DNA from 2 places in the uncultured Parvibaculum sp. genome. Region 2 is predicted to be linked to the other one. Evidence: riboswitches for the same ligand, from Rfam matches in the RefSeq annotation. Region 2 holds a riboswitch; the other holds the start of a gene.
The links. Region 2 has a riboswitch for cobalamin ahead of AAC071_RS10520 (TonB-dependent receptor). Riboswitches for the same ligand answer to the same signal wherever they lie in the genome.
Positions count from the first base shown of each region.

Region 1 (9,333 bases), on a different contig from region 2:
CCGCTCATGCCATGAAGCTGCTGCCCATTTCGCCCGACCCACGCCCCCTCGGCAAGAGTGGCCTGCATGTATATCCGATTGCCTGGGGTATGTGGCGGTTTGCCGGTGCCGACCGGAAAACCGCACGGACGCGCATCGATGCGGCGCTCGAAGCCGGGATCACGCTGTTCGATACGGCCGACATTTATGGTTTCGGCAAGTCCAGCCCCTTCGGCGCTGCCGAGGCCCTGCTGGGCGAGCTGCTGCAGGAAGCGCCGGCGCTGCGCGACCGCTTTGTTCTGGCCACCAAGGGCGGCATCGATCCGGGCGTGCCCTATGATTCGAGCGCGGCCTATCTGCGCGCGGCCTGCGAGGCCTCGCTGACACGCATGAAAGTCGATCATATCGACCTCTACCAGATCCATCGGCCCGATCTCCTGACCCATCCGGCCGCCGTGGCAGAAGCCCTTGCGGCACTGCGCGCCGAGGGCAAGATCGGCCATGTTGGCGTATCGAACTATCTGCCATCGCAGCTTGCTGCCCTTCAGGCACATCTCGATTTCCCGATCGTCACGCAGCAGCCCGAATTTTCGGCCTGGACCACCGCGCCGCTCTTCGATGGCACGCTGGATCAGTGCATGGAGCGCGGCATTGCCGTTCTGGCCTGGTCGCCCCTGGCGGGTGGCCGGCTCGGCCTGGCGCCGGCCGAGGCGGGCACCGCGCCCGACAGTGCGCGTCTCGGCAATCTGATCGCGAAGCTCGATGCGCTGGCGGAACGTGAAGGTGTCTCGCGCGAAGCCGTGGCGCTGGCTTTCGTGCTGGCCCATCCAGCCCGTATCGTCCCGATCATCGGCACGCAGACACCGGCGCGCATCGCCCGCGCAGGCGAGGCGTTGCGAGTGAAACTGTCCCGCGCCGACTGGTACGATATCCTGCAGACCTCCATGGGCGTGCGGTTGCCATGACGCGCCCGGCCGAGATATCCTGGTTCTCCGCGCTCTGCGATGACGACTATGAATTCATGGGCGTATCCGATCCCGCGCTGCAGAGTTCGCTTCCCCATTGCCGCGACATCGTCTTGAAAGCCGAACAGGGTGGTTTCGACAATGTGCTTCTCCCTTCCGGTTATGCGCTGGGCATCGACAGCATTGCCTTTGCCGGCGCGGTCGCGCCGCTGGTGAAGCGCATGCAGCTTCTGGTCGCCGTGCGTTGCGGTGAAATGTGGCCGCCCCAGCTTGCCCGCCAGCTTGCCACGCTTGACGGCATGTTGCAGGGGCGCCTTACCGTCAACATCATTTCCTCCGACCTGCCGGGTGAAGCGCTTGCCAGTGCACCGCGCTATCGACGCACGCTCGAGGTGATGGAAATCCTGCGCACGCTGCTGGCGGGCCGGCCGCTGGTACTTAGAGGTGAATTCTACGATCTCGAACTTGCGCCGCCGCGTGTCGCGCAACCGCACCGTGAACCTCCGCCATTCTATTTCGGCGGTCTGTCGGACGATGCACGCGATGTCGCGGCGCGTGCCGCGGATGTCTTCCTGATGTGGCCGGATCGAATCGGGAATATCCGCGCCGTACTCGACGACATGCGCCGGCGCGCCACCGCCTGTGGCCGGACATTGCGTTTCGGATACCGCGTTCACGTGATCGTCCGGGAGACCGAAGCCGAGGCACGTGCGGCAGCGCGTCGCTTGATGTCGAAGCTCGACGATGTCACCGGTGAGGAGATTCGTCGGAAATCCCTTGATGCATCCTCTTTCGGCGTCCGCCGCCAGGCCGAGATGCGCGACGAGGCCGACGATGAGGGCTTTGTCGAAGACAACCTCTGGACGGGTATCGGCCGTGCACGTTCGGGCTGCGGCGCGGCCATTGTCGGCGATCCCGACCAGGTCCTGAAAAAGATCGGGGCCTATCGTGCCCTCGGTCTCGATGCCTTCATTTTCTCCGGCTATCCCCATGCGAGGGAATGTGACCTCTTCGCGCGCCATGTTCTCCCGCGGATCGATCACGCGCCGCTCTTTTCCCGTGGCGCCTGAGCGTCTACACTCCGCGCCGCCGAAGGTGCCCCGGCCGCAAAACCGGGGTTAAAAGGGAACGTCCGCGCATTCTCGGAATGTCAGGGCGGCTGCCCCCGCAACTGTAGGCGGCGAGCTCTCTTCTCAAGCGCCACTGGATCCGTCCGGGAAGGCAGGGGAGGGCAAGGACCCGCAAGCCAGGAAACCTGCCTCGGCTGTCGTCCGTCTCCGGGCCGGGGTGTGCCGGGAGGGAGCGGGTTTCCGCGCGCGGCGACATCTCTGGGATGTGACGGAGCGCGGTGATGTGGAGAATTCTCGGTCTGACGATGGTGCTGTTCTGCCTCATGGCGGCCGCCATTGCGCGCGCCGGCGAAGGGCTGCCACCCGCACCCCAGCGGATCGTCTCGATCAATCTCTGTTCCGACATTCTGGCCGCCGATCTCGCCGCGCCGGGCACATTGAAATCGGTGTTCCGTCTGGGTCGCGATCCGCATGATTCGGCGGTCGCACATCTTCTGCAGCATGTGCCGCCCAATGACGGCCGCATCGAGGACATTCTGCCCTTCGCGCCCGATCTCGTGCTGGCGCATCGCTATACCTCGCCCTTTACGCTCGACCTGCTGCGCCGCATCGGCGTACCGGTCGTGACGGTGAAGGACGCCCGTACCTTCGCCGACATCCGCGACAACATCGAAACGGTGGCCGCGGCGCTTGGCCGCGAGGCGGAGGGCAGGGCGCTGATTGCTCGCTTCGACGCCGAAATGGCAGCCACGCGCCGCGAGGGTCCGCGCCCTCCCACTGCCATTCTCTATCAGGACCTCGGCGGTGCCGTGACACCTGACAGCATTCTCGGCCGCATTGTCGCGCATACCGGTTTTCGCAATGTGATCGACAATGAAAATCCTTTCGGTCTGGTCTATCCGGGCATCGAGGATGTGATCGCGCTGCGGCCCGAACTTGTCGCCATCGGCATCTACCGTCCCGGTCAGCCTTCGCAGGCAAGCGCGCTGCTGCAGCACCCCGCCCTCCGCCTCTATCGCACGCGCTATGCCCGCGAGGTCGATCTGCCGGCGCGCGACTGGAACTGCAGCACCCGCTACGTCACCGCCATCGCCGCCCGCCTCGCGGCGACATATGACGAGATGCTGGTGCGGAGGGTGACGCAATGACCCGCCCCCTCAATATCTGGACCGTCAACCTCGGCCTTGCCGCGCTGACGCTCGCGCTCCTCGCCGCTTCCGTTTATTTCGGCCGCGGCGGCGAACTGCTGACCGAAAAATTCCGCACCATGTCGCAGATCGATCGCGAGCTTGCCTGGCTGGTGCTGACCGAAGTGCGCCTGCCGCGCGCGCTGCTCGGCCTGCTGGTCGGCGCGACGCTCGGCCTCACCGGCGCCGGGCTGCAGGGCCTGTTGCGCAATCCGCTGGCCGAGCCTGGATTGATCGGTGCATCGAGCGGTGCGGCGCTCGGCGCGGTGCTGGTCTTCTATTTTGGCATGGCTGTTGGATCGGCCATGCTGGTACCGCTCGGTGGCATTGCCGGGGCGCTGGCGGCGCTGGCGACGCTTTACCTGCTGGCCGGACGCAACCCGTCCATCGTCACCATCATCCTTGCCGGCGTCGCGATCTCCGCCTTCTGCGGCGCCTTGACGTCGCTGGCGCTCAACCTGTCGCCAAGCCCCTATGCGGCGCTCGAAATCGTCTTCTGGATGCTGGGGTCGCTCACCGACCGCAGCATGGCGCAGGTCTGGTTTGTGCTGCCCTTCATGTTCGTCGGCTGGCTGCTCGTCCTCTCCACCGCCCGCGCGCTCGACGCGTTGTCGCTGGGCGAAGACACGGCGGCAACGCTCGGCTTCTCGCGCCGCTCGGTCACGCTGCGTGCGATCGCCGGCACCGGGCTTGCCGTCGGCGCCGCCGTTTCCGTCACCGGCGTCATCGGTTTCGTCGGCCTCGTCGTGCCGCATCTGATGCGCTCGCTGGTCGGTCCCCGTCCGGCCGCGCTGCTCGTGCCGAGCGCGCTTGCCGGCGCCGCACTCGTTCTCGCCGCCGATCTGCTGGTGCGTCTGCCGACGGGCGGCCCGGAGCCGAAGCTCGGCGTCGTCACCGCACTCATCGGCGCGCCATTCTTTCTCTGGCTGATCCTGAAGACGCGAAGGGAGCACCCGTGATGCAACTTTCGCTCACTCACGTTCACGCATCCTTGGGCGGCACGCGCGTCATCCGCGACGTTTCGCTGGTGGCGGGCGCCGGCGCTTTCATCGGACTGATCGGCCCCAACGGCGCCGGCAAGACGACGCTGGTGCGCGCCGTCGCGGCGCTGATCCCGCATCAAGGAACGATCGAACTCGATGGTCAGGCGGTTGCCGCGATGGAGCCGCGTGCCCGCGCCCGCGCCATTTCCTATCTGGCGCAAGGAGCGGGCAGTCACTGGCCGCTGGAGGTGTCGCGCCTCGTCGCGCTCGGCCGCCTGCCGCATCTGGCACCTTTCCGCGCGCCGGCGCCTGAAGACGAGGCGGGCATCGCCCGCGCCATGCAACTCGCCGATGTCGGAAATTTCCGTGGCCGCGACGTGCTCACGCTTTCCGGTGGCGAGCGCGCCCGTGTGCTGCTCGCCCGCGCGCTGGCGGTCGAGGCGCCGCTGATGCTGGTCGACGAGCCGGTCGCCTCGCTCGATCCCTATCATCAACTCGGCATAATGGAAGTGCTGCGCGCTTACGCGAGCGAAAACCGCACGGTGATCGCGGTGCTGCACGACCTCTCGCTGGCCGCGCGCTATTGCGACCGGCTGGTGCTGCTCGACAACGGTGTCGTGAAAGCCGACGGGCGCCCGGAGGAAGTCCTGACGCCCGCCAATCTCGAAGAGGTCTACCGCATCCGCGCCGTCATCGGCGGCGAGGGCGAACGCTTCGTGCTGCCGCTCGCCCGTACCGACTGACTACTCTGCTGCGCTCGCCGTGTGTCCGGCGCCGGAAAAATTGATCCGCTTCAGATACTCAATGCCGTCCTCGGCGATCGCGTCGCCCACCATCTCGTCGCCCTCGCGGCGCAACTCGTCCATATCGACATAGGTGGCGTAGAAGGCCTTGGTGCGGTCGGTGATGATGCCGGCTTTCAGCAGCGTCTTGATCAAAACCCGGAAGATATTGGTCTGGTTCGACATCGCCTTGCGCCGCTTGTCATCGGTGCGGCTCTTGACGACCTCATGCAGCACTTCTTCCCAGTCGAGGTCGAACTGCGCGTAGATGACTTTCTTCTGTTCGGGGTTGGCAAGGTTGAACAGCAGCGTCTGAAAACACTCCGCCGCCCAGTCTTCGATCGTGTTGCGCTCGCTCTGGGTCAGGTGCGGCACGGTCCGGTCTGCCCAGATCTTCCCGAACTTGTGGTGGAAGGCTTCGTCGGTCATGACCAGTTGGCAGAGATGCCTGAGCACAGGGTCGTTGGAATAGGAATAGAGCGAGGCGAAGGCGCCCATCGCGAGGCCCTCCACCAGCATCTGCATGCCGACAACCTTCTTGTAGACTTCCGGCGCGTTGACCATCTCGGTAAGCAGGTTGCCGAGCGTTGGTCCGACGGGGAGCGGCTTGCCCCAGCGCGCTTCGATATATTTCGAGAAGCCGGTCACATGGCGCGCCTCTTCGCGCGCCTGATTGGCGGCATATTCCTGTGCGCCCGGGTCCTTCAGGATGTGGCAGAGACTGGCCGACAGCGCCAGCGCACCCGCCTCGCCATGCAGGATCGACGACAGCATCCAGCGTGCGCTTTCGTTCGACAGTGCGATCTTCTGCTCAGTGCTGAGCCGGTCGGCAATCGGCGTCTGCAGCTCGAGCACGAACTCCATCGGCACGACGGTCGTCGTCTTCATGTCGAAGGGCGCCGAGAAATCGATGTATTTCGTGTCGAGCGGATCCCAGAAATGGTCGTGGGTCGCCGAGATGATCTTGTCGAAGGCGGTGGAGCGCTGGCCGTAGCGGTCGACCTCCATCATCGCCGGAAAATCGTCGGGCGCGACGGCGTTGTAGGCGCTGTCCTTGGTGATGTCGGTCGAAATACGGGTCGTCATGCTGCGAGCCTCCTCCTGATGCCGCCAGCCTTCTCCCCAAAAGGCTGACCTGCTATGAACAATACCGTAAATAGGCATCGCTGTGGAATGATCCAGATGGGCCATGCCCTGATGCTGATCCGGCGCGGCATTCCGGTCGTATCTCCCTGTAATTCTTTCGTTTTTGGATTTTCTCCATGGTCCGCCGAGAATCCGGTGTTGCACCTGCGCTGGTCTGGCTTCGGCGAGACTTGCGCCTTGCCGACAATCCGGCACTTGTCGCGGCCGCCGTGCGGGGTGGGGCTGTGGTCCCGGTCTTTGTGCTCGATCCGTCCGATCCTCCAGGCGGCGCATCTGCCTGGTGGCTGCATGGAAGCCTCGCGGCGCTCGGCGCCGATCTGGCACGGCGCGGCGCGCCGTTGATACTGCGGTGCGGAGACCCGGCGCGCGTGATCCCCGAACTGGCGCGCGAAACGGGAGCGGTGGCAATCTACTGGAACCGCTGCTACGAGGCTGTTGCCATCGCCCGCGACAAGGCACTGAAGGCGGCACTGTCGGCCGGCGCCTTCGAGGTGCAGAGTTTTGGCGCATCGCTGCTTGCCGAGCCGTGGGAGATACGCACCGGCGGCGGCACGCCATTCAAGGTCTTCACGCCGTTCTGGCGGGCCCTTTCGACGCACGCGCCCTTCGCATCGCCGGCACCGGCGCCGGACCGCCTGAAGGGTCTGGTCGGCCTGCCCTCCGACAAGCTCGACGACTGGAACCTGCGCCCCGCGAAACCCGACTGGGCCGCGGGCCTTCGCGCCGCCTGGACGCCGGGCGAAACGGCGGCGGCGCGTCGTCTGGCGGGCTTTCTCGATCATGCGGTGGCGGCCTATGGCGCCGCCCGCAACATGCCCGCGATCGATGCGACGTCGCGCCTGTCGCCGCATCTGCACTGGGGCGAAATCTCGCCGCGCCAGATCTGGTCGGTCGCCGAAGCAACCGCCATCGCGCATCCAGATGCATCTGCCGGCGTCGCGTCCTTTCTGCGTGAGCTCGGCTGGCGCGACTTTGCCTATCACCTGTGTTTCCACTGGCCGGAGATCGCGAGCGAAAACTGGAAGCGCGAATTCGACGGCTTTCCCTGGATGGACGACGAAGAAGCCTTCCGGCGCTGGACGAGGGGCGAGACCGGGTATCCGATCGTCGACGCCGGCATGCGCGAACTCTGGACGACCGGCTTCATGCACAACCGCGTGCGCATGATCGCGGCGTCGTTCCTCATCAAGCATCTGCTGATTGACTGGCGGCGCGGGGCCGAATGGTTCGAGGACACGCTGGTCGACGCCGACCTCGCCGTCAATCGCGCAAGCTGGCAATGGGTGGCGGGATCCGGCGCCGATGCCGCGCCGTATTTCCGCATCTTCAATCCGGTGCTGCAGGGCGAAAAATTCGACGCTGAAGGGGCCTATGTCCGGGCCCATGTGCCGGAACTTGCCGGGCTGGCTCCTCGTTATATTCACAGGCCCTGGGATGCGCCGGAAGAGGCGCTGCGGCGCGCGAGCATCGTGCTTGGCGACACCTATCCGGCGCCGATGGTCGATCATGCGCAGGCCCGTGCCCGGGCGCTGGCCGCCTATGCGGAAATCAGGAAGCCCGGCTGACGGAGGGCGCGTCTGTCGTCGGCCTGTCCTTCGGTACGGTCAGGCGGGTCAGCGCGAGTGAAAGACGATAGGGCAGCATCTGCAGCAGCCGCAGGATCAGGGAAAAGTGCCGCGGAAAGGTGATCTCGAACCGGTTCGAGTGCAGCCCGCGATAAAAGGCCTCTGCGGCGTCGGCGCTTTCCATCAGGAACGGCATCGGAAATGCGTTCTTGTCGGTCAGCGGCGTCCGGACGAAACCCGGATTGACGATCTGCACGGCGATGCCGCTGCGCGCCAGATCGGGCCGGAGGGCCTCGGCCATGTTGATCAGCGCCGCCTTGCTGGCACCATAGACGGCCGAAGTCGGCAGCCCGAAATAGCCGGCGAGCGAGGCGACCATCGCGACGCGGCCCTTGCGTCGTCGGATCATGCCGGGCAGCACGGCCTCGAGCGCGTTGACAGTGCCCATGAAATTCAGTTCGAAGAGCGGCCGCGCTTTCGCCGCCGTCAGTTCGGCGCCCATCAATGCCTGATAGGTGCCGGCGCAGAAGACGGCAATGCCGATCGGCCCCAATTGAGTCTCGATGCGGGTGACAGCGGCAGCAAGGCTGGCCGCGTCGGTCGTATCGGCCGCGACCGGCAACACCTGGCCCTCGGCCTCGCGCGCCAGCGCTTCGAGCGCGTCCTGCCGCCGGGCGGTCGCCGCCACGCGATATCCGGCCCTGGCCATGCGCAGCGCAAGCGCCCGGCCGATGCCGGAACTGGCGCCGGTGATCCAGACGACGTCCTTGATTTCATTTTTCATCGCGAAGCCACCTCTTGCACCAGCGGCCGGTCGAGTCGCTCGATCGTGTAGTCGACTTCCGAGCCCCGTGCCATGAAGGCGACGTTGAGCCATTCGTTCTTCACGGAATAGAGAAGGCGGAGATTGAGATCGCCGCTCATCTCGTATTCCTGCGCCGTCACCGTTCCGCCGTCGACCAAGACCTCGCGCGGAGCGACCGGCGTCACGGCGACGTCGATGATCCGTCCGCGCTGCGTGTCGAGAAGTCGCGTTTGCGATACGGTCGCCGGATTCCAGTAGCTGGTCGGAATGATGTCGGCCGGTGCTGTGAAGGTACCGCCGGCGGAGCTGGTGACTTCGAGCCCTGCATCGCTTGCCCGCGCGCTGACACTGTAGCGGCGGCCGTCATCATTGGTCTCGGTGTCGAGGGACACCAGACGGCCGGAGCGCCACACTTCACGGTTGTGGTGCTCGTAGCGGAAAAGCGTGATCGGACCGAAGCGCACCTCGAGCTGAATGTCGATATCGACATGGAGCGCGTCGCCGTCTTGCGAAAACCTGATCTGATGTGTGCCGATGGGTGTCCCCCCACGCTCGACGCGGAACGCAAACGCGGGGGCAAGAGCCGGGTCAGGGGCGGACTCCGGCTGCGCTGCGCCCGCGCCGAGGCTGGGGGCCACCAGAAGGAATGTGAGAACCGCAAATTTCAGGACGGGCGATGTCACGACCGGGGGATCCTTTCGGGGTCACAGGCCGGTCCATGTTCCGGCTCTCACCCCTTGGATACGCCCCTTGATCCGGCCCGGATCACCCTTTCCGCATCGCCTCGAAATGGGCCTGCAGGGCAAGACTGGCCGCGACCGTGGCGTTCAGCGATTCGACGGCCCCCGTGG
Region 1 covers NZ_CAXBIB010000006.1:55,162-64,494, reverse strand. Annotated here, with positions in the region: gene AAC071_RS06545 (aldo/keto reductase) at 1-944, shown strand, start outside; gene AAC071_RS06540 (LLM class flavin-dependent oxidoreductase) at 941-2,014, shown strand; cobalamin riboswitch at 2,021-2,222, shown strand; gene AAC071_RS06535 (ABC transporter substrate-binding protein) at 2,296-3,162, shown strand; gene AAC071_RS06530 (iron ABC transporter permease) at 3,159-4,160, shown strand; gene AAC071_RS06525 (ABC transporter ATP-binding protein) at 4,160-4,927, shown strand; gene AAC071_RS06520 (diiron oxygenase) at 4,928-6,052, opposite strand; gene AAC071_RS06515 (deoxyribodipyrimidine photo-lyase) at 6,229-7,677, shown strand; gene AAC071_RS06510 (SDR family NAD(P)-dependent oxidoreductase) at 7,661-8,461, opposite strand; gene AAC071_RS06505 (DUF6134 family protein) at 8,458-9,165, opposite strand; gene AAC071_RS06500 (RNA methyltransferase) at 9,248-9,333, opposite strand, start outside.
Region 1: linked by a shared signal. The riboswitch ahead of AAC071_RS06535 (ABC transporter substrate-binding protein) and the one ahead of AAC071_RS10520 (TonB-dependent receptor) in region 2 are both predicted to bind cobalamin.

Region 2 (9,333 bases):
AGTCTGACGGGGGACACAGCATGAGCGCGCAACCGCACTCCGAGAACCGTGGCCGCGACTACACCGTATTCGATGACGAGATGGAGACACGCGGATTCGACTTCCGGCTTGTCGGCCGCCTGATGCACTGGCTCCGGCCCTATCGCCGGCAGGGCCTCGTCGCGCTGCTGTTCGTGCTGCTGGCAGCCAGCGCCGCAGTTCTGGCGCCGGTCGTCGTCAGCCGTGTCGTGGTCGATGGCATTCTGCTGCCGACGGCCGACGAGGGCGCACCCGATTTCGGCCAGAAGGCACTCAACGCCCTTCTCGTCGATCTTTTGACGCTGCATCCGATCGTCGCCGCCTGTCTGCTTTACGGATTGTGGACCCTGCTCTGGGCCGGCTTCGGCCATGGCTTCCGCGTGATGCTGGCGCGCACCGTTCTCAACGGCCTGCGCGATCTCCGGCGCGACCTCTTCGCCCATCTGGAGCGCCTGCCATCGAGCTTCTACGACCGGGTCGCGGTCGGCCGGGTGATGACGCGGCTGACAAACGACATCGAGACCCTGTTCGAGTTGCTGGCCGGATTCGGCGTGCTGCTCGGCGAGTTTGTGCCGTTCTTTGTCGCCGTCTCGATCATGCTGGCACTCAACCCGACGCTGACGATGGAACTGATGCTGCTGCTGCCGGTGGCGGCGCTGGCGACCTGGATTTTCCGCATGGCCTCGCGTCAGGTCTATCGCGGCATCCGCTCCTCGATGTCACGGCTCAATGAGAACCTGCAGGAGAACCTCTCCGGCATCGAGGTCGTGCAGCTTTACGGCCGGGAGCAGATCAATTTCGAACGCTACAGCGAAATCAACCGGGAGAATCGCGATCAGGAAAACCAGGCTATCCGGATCGAAAGCTATTACGGCCCCGCCATGGACAGCATGGCGTTTCTCGCCATGGCCGCGATCATCTGGTTCGGCGGACATCATGTCTTCGAGATGACAGCAACACTCGGCAGCGTCATTCTTTTTGCACAGTTCGCCGACATGATGTTCCGCCCGATCGTGGCGATGGGCGAACAGTGGAACGTCGTTTTCCGCGCCATGGCGAGCTGCGAACGCATTTTCCAGGCGCTGGACTGGGACGAGGCGCTGAAGGAGCCGGCGGCGCCGAAGTCGCTGCCGAAGGACCTTCGTGGTCATGTCCGGTTCAACCATCTTACCTTCGGTTACCGGCCGGGGCAGACCATCCTCGACGACGTGACCTTTGATATCGCACCCGGCGAGCGCATCGCGATCGTCGGCCCCACCGGCTCGGGCAAGACCAGCCTGATCCGCCTGCTCTGCCGCTTCTACGATGTGCCTGAAAACTCGATCCTGATCGACGACATCGACATCATGGATGTGCCGCCGGCCGAAATCCGCCGCCGTGTCGGTGTCGTGCTGCAGGACTTCCACATCTTCTCGGGCAGCGTCTACGAGAATATCGCGCTTGGCAATCCGGCGATCACGCGCGAAGCGGCGCGGGCCGCCGCGCGGCTCGTCCATGCCGACCCCTTCATTCGCATGCTACCGCAGGGCTACGACACGATGCTGACCGAGCGCGGCCGCAACCTCAGCCACGGTCAGCGCCAGCTCCTTGCTTTTGCGCGCGTACTGGCAATGAATCCCGAAGTGCTGATCCTCGACGAGGCGACTGCGAGCATAGATACCGAAACCGAATTGCTGATCCAGGACGCGCTGTCGAAAGTCACGACGGGCCGAACGTCCATCATCATCGCCCACCGGCTGCAGACGATCCGCGAGGCCGACCGCATCGTCGTGCTGACGCAGGGCGAGATCCGCGAGATCGGCTCCCATGAGGAACTGATGGCGAAGGGCGGTGTCTACAAGACGCTCTACGAATTGCAGGTTCAGGACGTTTCAGGCAACGGGATCGAGGCCGGTCGCCCGTGACCGCCGCGTCAGCAACGCTGGTTGACGAACACGATGTTGTTGTTGCCCGCCTGTGTCGTATAGGCCGTGTGGTTGCTCCCCTGCTGGATGACAAAGGCGGCATTGTCCGATCCAGTCTGTGCGGTGACAACTGAATTGCCAGCGCCTCCCTGAACCGCCGCCGCCCTGTTGGCGACACCATGCTGGTCGACCGACACGTTATTTCCCCCATGGCCGAAGCCGCAGGCCGACATCGCACGGAATCCTCCCAGAAGCGACTGCCTGACGCCTGCCTTTGCTGTCTTCGTTGCAAATCGGTTGGCCGTGCTGGCATAGAGGCGCGGCTTGATCTCCTTTGTCACGACTTTCGTCTGACCTGCCTTCTGCTGAACGACGGTGAGGTTGTAGCTGCCCGATTGATCGACGACGGCGACGCTTCCGGCACGCGCAGTGGGCGCCATCAGGACCAGAGCCAGAAACGTGGCCGACAGGACGAGAGGTAACCGTTTCATGTGTTTCTCCTGTTGCGTCGTGGAACGGCGATACGCCGCACATACCGATCGCTGCCCTTCTAGTCATACCGGCATGATCGCGCGCTGAAGTTGCCGTTCACACCGCGTTCAGATTCGGGTTCGCATTCGCGCCTTGACTGATTCACGCGACGACGATCCGTCACGCCGCCGGTGAACGGAGAATGAATGCCGACTTCAGACGCCGCTCAGGAACGTCTCGCTAGAAAGGCATGGTCAACAACCGGCCCCATCATCGCGGCCATCCAAAGCAGGAGACGTAAAATGAAGAAGTTTCTACTGGCAGGCGCCGCCCTCACCGCCCTTGTCGTTGCCGGCGCGACCGGCGCCAGCGCCGGCAACAGCGCATCTGTCTATCAGAAGGGCTGGAACAATGCCGGCGTCTATACGCAGAACGGCTATGGCAACAAGGGCACGATCAACACGAAGGGCCATGCCAACTATTCCAAGGCCGTGCAGCGCGGTCAGTGGAACTACCTCTACCAGCAGCAGCTGGGCAATCGGAACAGCGCGCTGACCGATCAGTACGGCAAGGGCAACTACGCCGTGACCGGTCAGGAAGGTCGCAACAATACTGCGACCACGATCCAGACGGGCCGCAACAATACCTCCGGCATTGCCCAGATCGGCAACAACCACAAGGCGACGACCGATCAGCTCGGTTCGAACAACACGGCCGCCACCATCCAGGTCGGCAACGGCCAGAAGGCCAATACCGTGCAGACCGGTCACGGCAACACGACGGTCGTCATTCAGGGCGGCTACTGACCCCGAGGCCCGCGTCAGGAGGCGGCACCCCGCTGCCTCCTGCGCCGCTTCCTCAAACGGGAGAAAGTTCATGTCGAGAAACCGGATGTCTCTTGCCCTTGCGCCCATTGTACTGGGCATTTCGCTCGCCGCCATCGTGCCGGCAAGCGCAGCGCCGCCAATGCAGTGCGAAATCCGCGCGATCGCCGTTCCTGGCGGCATTCGCCTTGAGAGTGTGGCCTTTGGATCGCCCGGCCTTTCGGGCAGCTATCAACTCTCGCTCGAGCGCTCGGGCGCAAGCGGAAGCTCGAATGTGTCGCAAGGCGGCGATTTCGAGGTCGGCGATGACGGCGAAGTCGTCATATCCGTCACCGAGTTCAATCTCGGCCCGCACGACAAATACAATGTCGCATTGACCATCGAGAGTTCCTCGGGTGCGACCTATTGCGAACACGTCTCGCTGTAACCGCAAGGTCGCGGACGGGATGCAGCCAAGACCTGCCAGGTGTCGGGTGGAATACCGGCTCGCCGACGCGACCGGATCAATCGGCGCAAGGCGGTTGTCGGCATAAACCCGGCGCGGTACGGTGAGGCTTCGTCCGGTGCCGGACTGCGGTCCGGCCAGTCACGGGAAGATCATGACCAACCCAACGATTCCCTATACCGTTCCCGAAGCACTCGAATCCGACCTTGCCGAAGTCCATGCCTATTGGCGGAAGCTGATAAGGGGCCAGGCGAGCGACATGCCCTATTGGGATGACGTCAAGCTCTCGGATCTGCCCGCTCTTGCGGACCGGCTGATGCTCGTGACCGCCTTCGCCAAGCCGGAGCGCTTCCGTTTCGAAATGGTCGGCAAGGAGATCGCTGCGCAATATGGCAGGGACGTCAACGGACGCTTCGCCGACGAAGTCGACGTAAAGGCGCCGCTCGATTTTTTCCGGAGTCAGGCCAGCGTAACGGTCGAAAGCGGCAAACCGAGTTATTTCCGATCGGCCGCCTATGCACGTCTCCTGCTGCCACTCTGGGGTGAAGGACATGTCAGCATGCTGCTCGGTGCCGTCGTCCGGCTCTGAGTTTCGGGGCGCCCGCATCGCGCGTTCGGCACAGGCTGGGCTGACTGGTTGGAATCGGGTCGCGCGGACCAGGTTTTCTGGCTGGGGCGGGAGGACTCGAACCTCCGAATGGCGGAATCAAAATCCGCTGCCTTACCACTTGGCTACGCCCCAGCAGGCTCCGGAAGCCTGATGGGTGGCCTCGCGAAATGTGGCGGAACATACCGGCATCGGCGGGTCCCCGCAACCGGCCGGGCCGGCACGGGACGCGGCCGGGAATCTCCCTTGCGGGGCCCGGTTTTGGCGGCTATAACGCCGCCTCGCATGGGACACGGAGTGTGGCGCAGTCTGGTAGCGCACCTCGTTCGGGACGAGGGGGTCGCAGGTTCGAATCCTGCCACTCCGACCAATGCGAAGAAGACCGCCGCCGATCGTCGAGAGACGGTGGAGCCCTGACGGTTCCAAATCCGGACATCCCCTGTATCATTCGCCGCAGCGCCGATGCGACGGCCTGCCCTATTGCGAATACGAGGAACCGATATGGCTGCCGTTCTCTATGATTTCACTGCCGCGCCGAGTCCGCGCCGCGCCCGCATCCTGCTGGCCGAGAAGGGCATCGATCACGAAACCGTCCAGGTCGATCTGATGAAGGCCGAACAACTCGGCGACGCGTATCGGCAGATCAATCCGGCATGCACCGTGCCGGCACTCAAGCTCGATGACGGCACCATCCTCACCGAGAATATCGGAATTGCGGCATGGGCCGAGGCGGTCAAGCCGGAGCCGCCCTTGTTCGGCACGACGCCGGAGGAAAAGGGGCTTGTGTTCAGCTGGAATGCGCGGATCGAGTTCGACGGCTTCATGCCGATTGCCGAAGTGCTGCGCAATACATCCAAGGGCATGGTCAATCGCGCGCTGCCCGGTCCGGTCGACCTGCCGCAGATTCCCGAACTCGCCGCGCGAGGCGCTCTGCGTCTGGCGCGCTTTTTCGACATGCTGAACGAGCGACTGAAAGGCCGCGAATTCATCGCCATCGACCGCTATTCCTTTGCCGACATCACCGCACTGGTCTGCGTCGATTTCGCCAAATGGGTGAAGCAGGAGCCGAGGCCGGACCATGCCGACCTTCTGCGCTGGCATGCCGCCGTGTCGGCACGGCCCAGCGCCAAGGCATAGTCCAATCCTGAAACCGTCAGTTTGACACGGGCCGCGCGCGGCCTATGATGCGGGCACTCGATGGTTCCGCGCATTCGTTCCTCGGAACGGATGCAAGGAGGCAAGAGGGAACAGGGTGAGGCTTCGAGCGAAGCCGATGCCCTGGCTGCCCCCGCAACTGTAAGCGGCGAGGCCGCGTTCCACTTATGTCACTGGCGCAGTGCTCTTTCGGGAGTGACGGCCGGGAAGACGGAACGAGGCCGACGACCCGCGAGCCAGGAGACCTGCCACCGGGTTCGTCATCTGCCGAGGGCCGGGGTGCGCCAGCGGGACGGTTACGCCCGCATTCGTTCTCGTCCGGGCCTTTCCGTTTCCTGTCTTTCCCCTTCTCCCGGCGCCATGCGGCCGGGGTTGGCCGCGCCAGAGACAGGGCATCCATTCAAATGAAAAATGCAAGCCGGGCGGCAATTGCCGCTCTCCTGCTACCCGTTTTCGCGGTCGCCGCGCAGGCCGACAACACACCCGTCGCACCCGAAGTGCTGGTCACGACCGGCGTCGAGCCGTTGCCGACCAAACAGGTCGCCAGTTCCTTCACCATCGTCACGGCCGAAGATATCGAGACATTTCAATATCGCGACGTTGCCGACGCATTGAAATCCGTTCCAGGCCTGCATGTGGTGCAGTCAGGCGCGCGCGGCTCGCAAACATCGATCTTCACGCGCGGCGCCAGTTCCAATCAGACGCTGGTGATGGTCAACGGCCTGCCGGTCAATGACCCCGCCTCGCCGGGCGGCGCGGCCAATCTTGCCAATATTCCGCTCGGCAATGTGGAGCGGATTGAAGTGGTGCGCGGACCGCAATCGGCGCTTTACGGCAGCCAGGCGATGGGCGGCGTCGTCAACATCATCACGAAGACAGGCAGCGAAACGCCTGTGACGACACTGAGGGTCGAGGGCGGAACGCTCGGCACGCTCAATACGCATGCGAATACCGGCGGCGTGGCGGGAAATGTCGACTATTTCCTCTCGCTCTCGCGCGAAGCAACCAACGGCTCCGATGTCACGCCGGCCCGTCTTCGTGACGCGCGCGGCAAGGAGAAGGACGGCAACGAGGTCGTTTCCGCCTCCGGCCGCATCGGCGTGAAGCTCAACGAACGTCTCAATGCCGCCGCCTTTGTCCAGTACACGGATTCCGACACCGACATCGACGATGACGGCGCGACGGCGGGCTTTGTGCCGGTGTTCCAGAACTTCGACAGCACCTACAAGTCGAGGCGCCTGCAGTCCTCGGGCGAAATCTCCGGCCGGTTTCTCGGCGGTCAATGGCGCCCACGGCTCTCGGTCGGTGTCACGCAGTACAAGTCCGATCTCGCCGACAACCCGGACCCCGGCGGTTCGATCTACCTCGCCGATGTCGAATACGAGGGCCGGACATTGCAGACGCGCTTCGAAAATGCACTCGACATCCATCCGCAGCACCTGCTGACCTTCGGCGGCAGCTATACGCGCGACGAGTATTCGTCGAACGGATTGCGCGACTTCGGCGGTTTTGTCGTCACATCGGCGTCGGATGCCGACGCCGACGCCTTCGCGGTTTATGCCGCCGATCACATGACGTTCGGCGAGCGCTTCTTTGCCACGCTCAGCCTGCATCACGACATGCCGGATGACTTGAAGAACCACACCTCGTACACAATCGCGCCGGGCTACTACCATCCGGAGACGGACACGCGCCTCACCGCGAGCTACGGCACCGGCTTCAAGACGCCGTCGCTCTATCAGCGTTTCGGCAGCGAGTTCAGCGCCTTTCTCGGCTTCCCCGCTGGACAATATACCGGCAATCCCAACCTCAAGCCGGAGAAGAGCCGCGGCTGGGAAGTGGGCATCGAGCAGGGATTTGCCGGCGGAAAGGCGCGTGCCGGCGCGACCTGGTTCGAAAACAGCGTCAAGGACGCCATCGAAATCGTCTTCGACCCGCTCACCGGCGATTCCACCGCCGCCAATCTCCAGCGTTTCGATGTCAAAGGCCTTGAGAGCTTCATTGAAGTCAATCCGACAGAGCGGTTGACGGCACGCATCGACTACACATGGATGTCGCTCGACACCAATACCGCCGCCGTCGTCGGCGCTCTGACGCGCCGTCCGCGCCACGAGATAGGCCTGACGGCGAGCTGGCGACCCTGGGACAGCACCGTCTTTTCGACCAATATCCAGTGGGTCGATCCGGACCGCGACATTCCGCGCGACGGTTTCGGCTTTTATGTCTATCAGGCGCCCTACACCGTCGTGAATTTCGCGGCCTCGCACCAGCTGACGGAGAGCGTGCAGTTGACCGCGCGGATCAACAACCTGCTCGACAAGACCTACGAACCGGCGCACGGCCTCGAAGCGCCCGGCGTCGAGGCGCTTGCGGGCATCGCCTTCTCGTTCTGAACGGCGCGCAAACACGAAAGGCGCGGGATTTATCCCGCGCCTTTCTCATTCTGCAATGTCTCTCAACGCCCGGTGAAATTCGCGGTGCGCTTCTCGACGAAATGGGCAACGCCTTCCTTGAAGTCCTCGCTCGAAAAGCTCTTCTGCATTTCGCTGTCGCCGACCGCGAGCGCGTCGTTGAAGTTCTGGAACAGCGCCTTCCAGATTTGTGCCTTCATCACGGCCATCGAGCGCGGCGAAACGGTCGTCGCCAGCATCCTTGCGTAATCCATGACGTTCGCCATGAAGTTTTCCTGCGGGAAGGTCTTGTTGACGAGGCCCATTTCGGCGGCCTCCGCGGCAGAGACCTTGCGCGCCGACATCAGCAAATCAAGCGCGCGGGCGGGACCAACCAGATGCGGCAAGAGCCACGACACGCCATGCTCGGCGATCAGCCCGCGGCTGGCGAAAGCAGTGGTGAATTTCGCCTCCGAGCCGGCAAAGCGCATGTCGGCATAAAGCGCGACGACGAGGCCGAGGCCGGCGGCCGGGCCGTTGATGGCGGCGATGATCGGCTTCTTCACCTGCATCAGATAGCCGAAGCGGCCGCCATAATGCGCACTGACATCGGGCCCGAGGCCGCTGGCGAAATCGAAACTCTCCTCGCGCGCGGCACTTGCCAGTTCACGGTCTTCCCACTTGCCGGGCTTGATCGACTGCAACAGGTTCATGTCGGCGCCGGCGCAGAAGCCGCGGCCCGCCCCCGTGATCACGATGACGCGCACCTCGTCATCGGCGACGGCTTCGGCCATGGCGCGTTTCAGGCTTTTCTCCATCGCCGCCGTCCAGGCGTTGAGCTTGTCCGGACGGTTCAGCGTCATTAGCGCGACGCGATCCTTCACCTCGTATGTCAGATCTTCGTAGCCACTCATTATTATTTCCTCCCTCGATTTCGGCGTTTGTCTTTCATGGCAATGCGGTTTGGGCCAGTATAGGCCGAAGCGCGCCGGGTTTTCGAGATGCGCAGCGGGAGGAAACCGGATGGCTGAATTCAGCGAGATTCTCTTCGAAACGCCCGAGCCGCATATCGCGCGGGTGACGCTCAACCGGCCGGCCCAGATGAACGCCTATACGACGCGGCTCTGCGAGGAGCTTGTCGAGGCGATCGATATCTATCTGCGCGACGACGAACTGCGTTGCCTGATCCTGACCGGCGCCGGGCGCGGCTTCTGTTCGGGCGGCGACATCAGCGGCGCCGACGAACATCATGCCGAATTGATGTCCTCGCAGCTTTCGCATGGCCGCGAAATGCGCGACGGCATGCACCGCGTCATCCTCGCCCTGTCGCGTCTCGACAAACCGACCATCGCCATGGTCAACGGGCCGGCGGTTGCCGGCGGACTGACGCTGGCGCTCTCCTGCGATCTCAGGATCGCCGCGGACACGGCCAAGCTCGGCGACACGTCAGGCCGCTTCGGGTTGCTGCCGGACGAAGGCGGCGCCTGGCTCTTCCCGCGCTTCATGGGGCTCGATCTCG
Region 2 covers NZ_CAXBIB010000011.1:86,782-96,114, forward strand. Annotated here, with positions in the region: gene AAC071_RS10475 (ABC transporter ATP-binding protein) at 1-24, shown strand, start outside; gene AAC071_RS10480 (ABC transporter ATP-binding protein) at 21-1,922, shown strand; gene AAC071_RS10485 (hypothetical protein) at 1,931-2,413, opposite strand; gene AAC071_RS10490 (hypothetical protein) at 2,696-3,199, shown strand; gene csgH (curli-like amyloid fiber formation chaperone CsgH) at 3,270-3,644, shown strand; gene AAC071_RS10500 (hypothetical protein) at 3,817-4,251, shown strand; tRNA gene AAC071_RS10505 (tRNA-Gln) at 4,330-4,404, opposite strand; tRNA gene AAC071_RS10510 (tRNA-Pro) at 4,563-4,639, shown strand; gene AAC071_RS10515 (glutathione S-transferase) at 4,771-5,406, shown strand; cobalamin riboswitch at 5,451-5,692, shown strand; gene AAC071_RS10520 (TonB-dependent receptor) at 5,829-7,817, shown strand; gene AAC071_RS10525 (enoyl-CoA hydratase) at 7,880-8,728, opposite strand; gene AAC071_RS10530 (enoyl-CoA hydratase-related protein) at 8,838-9,333, shown strand, end outside.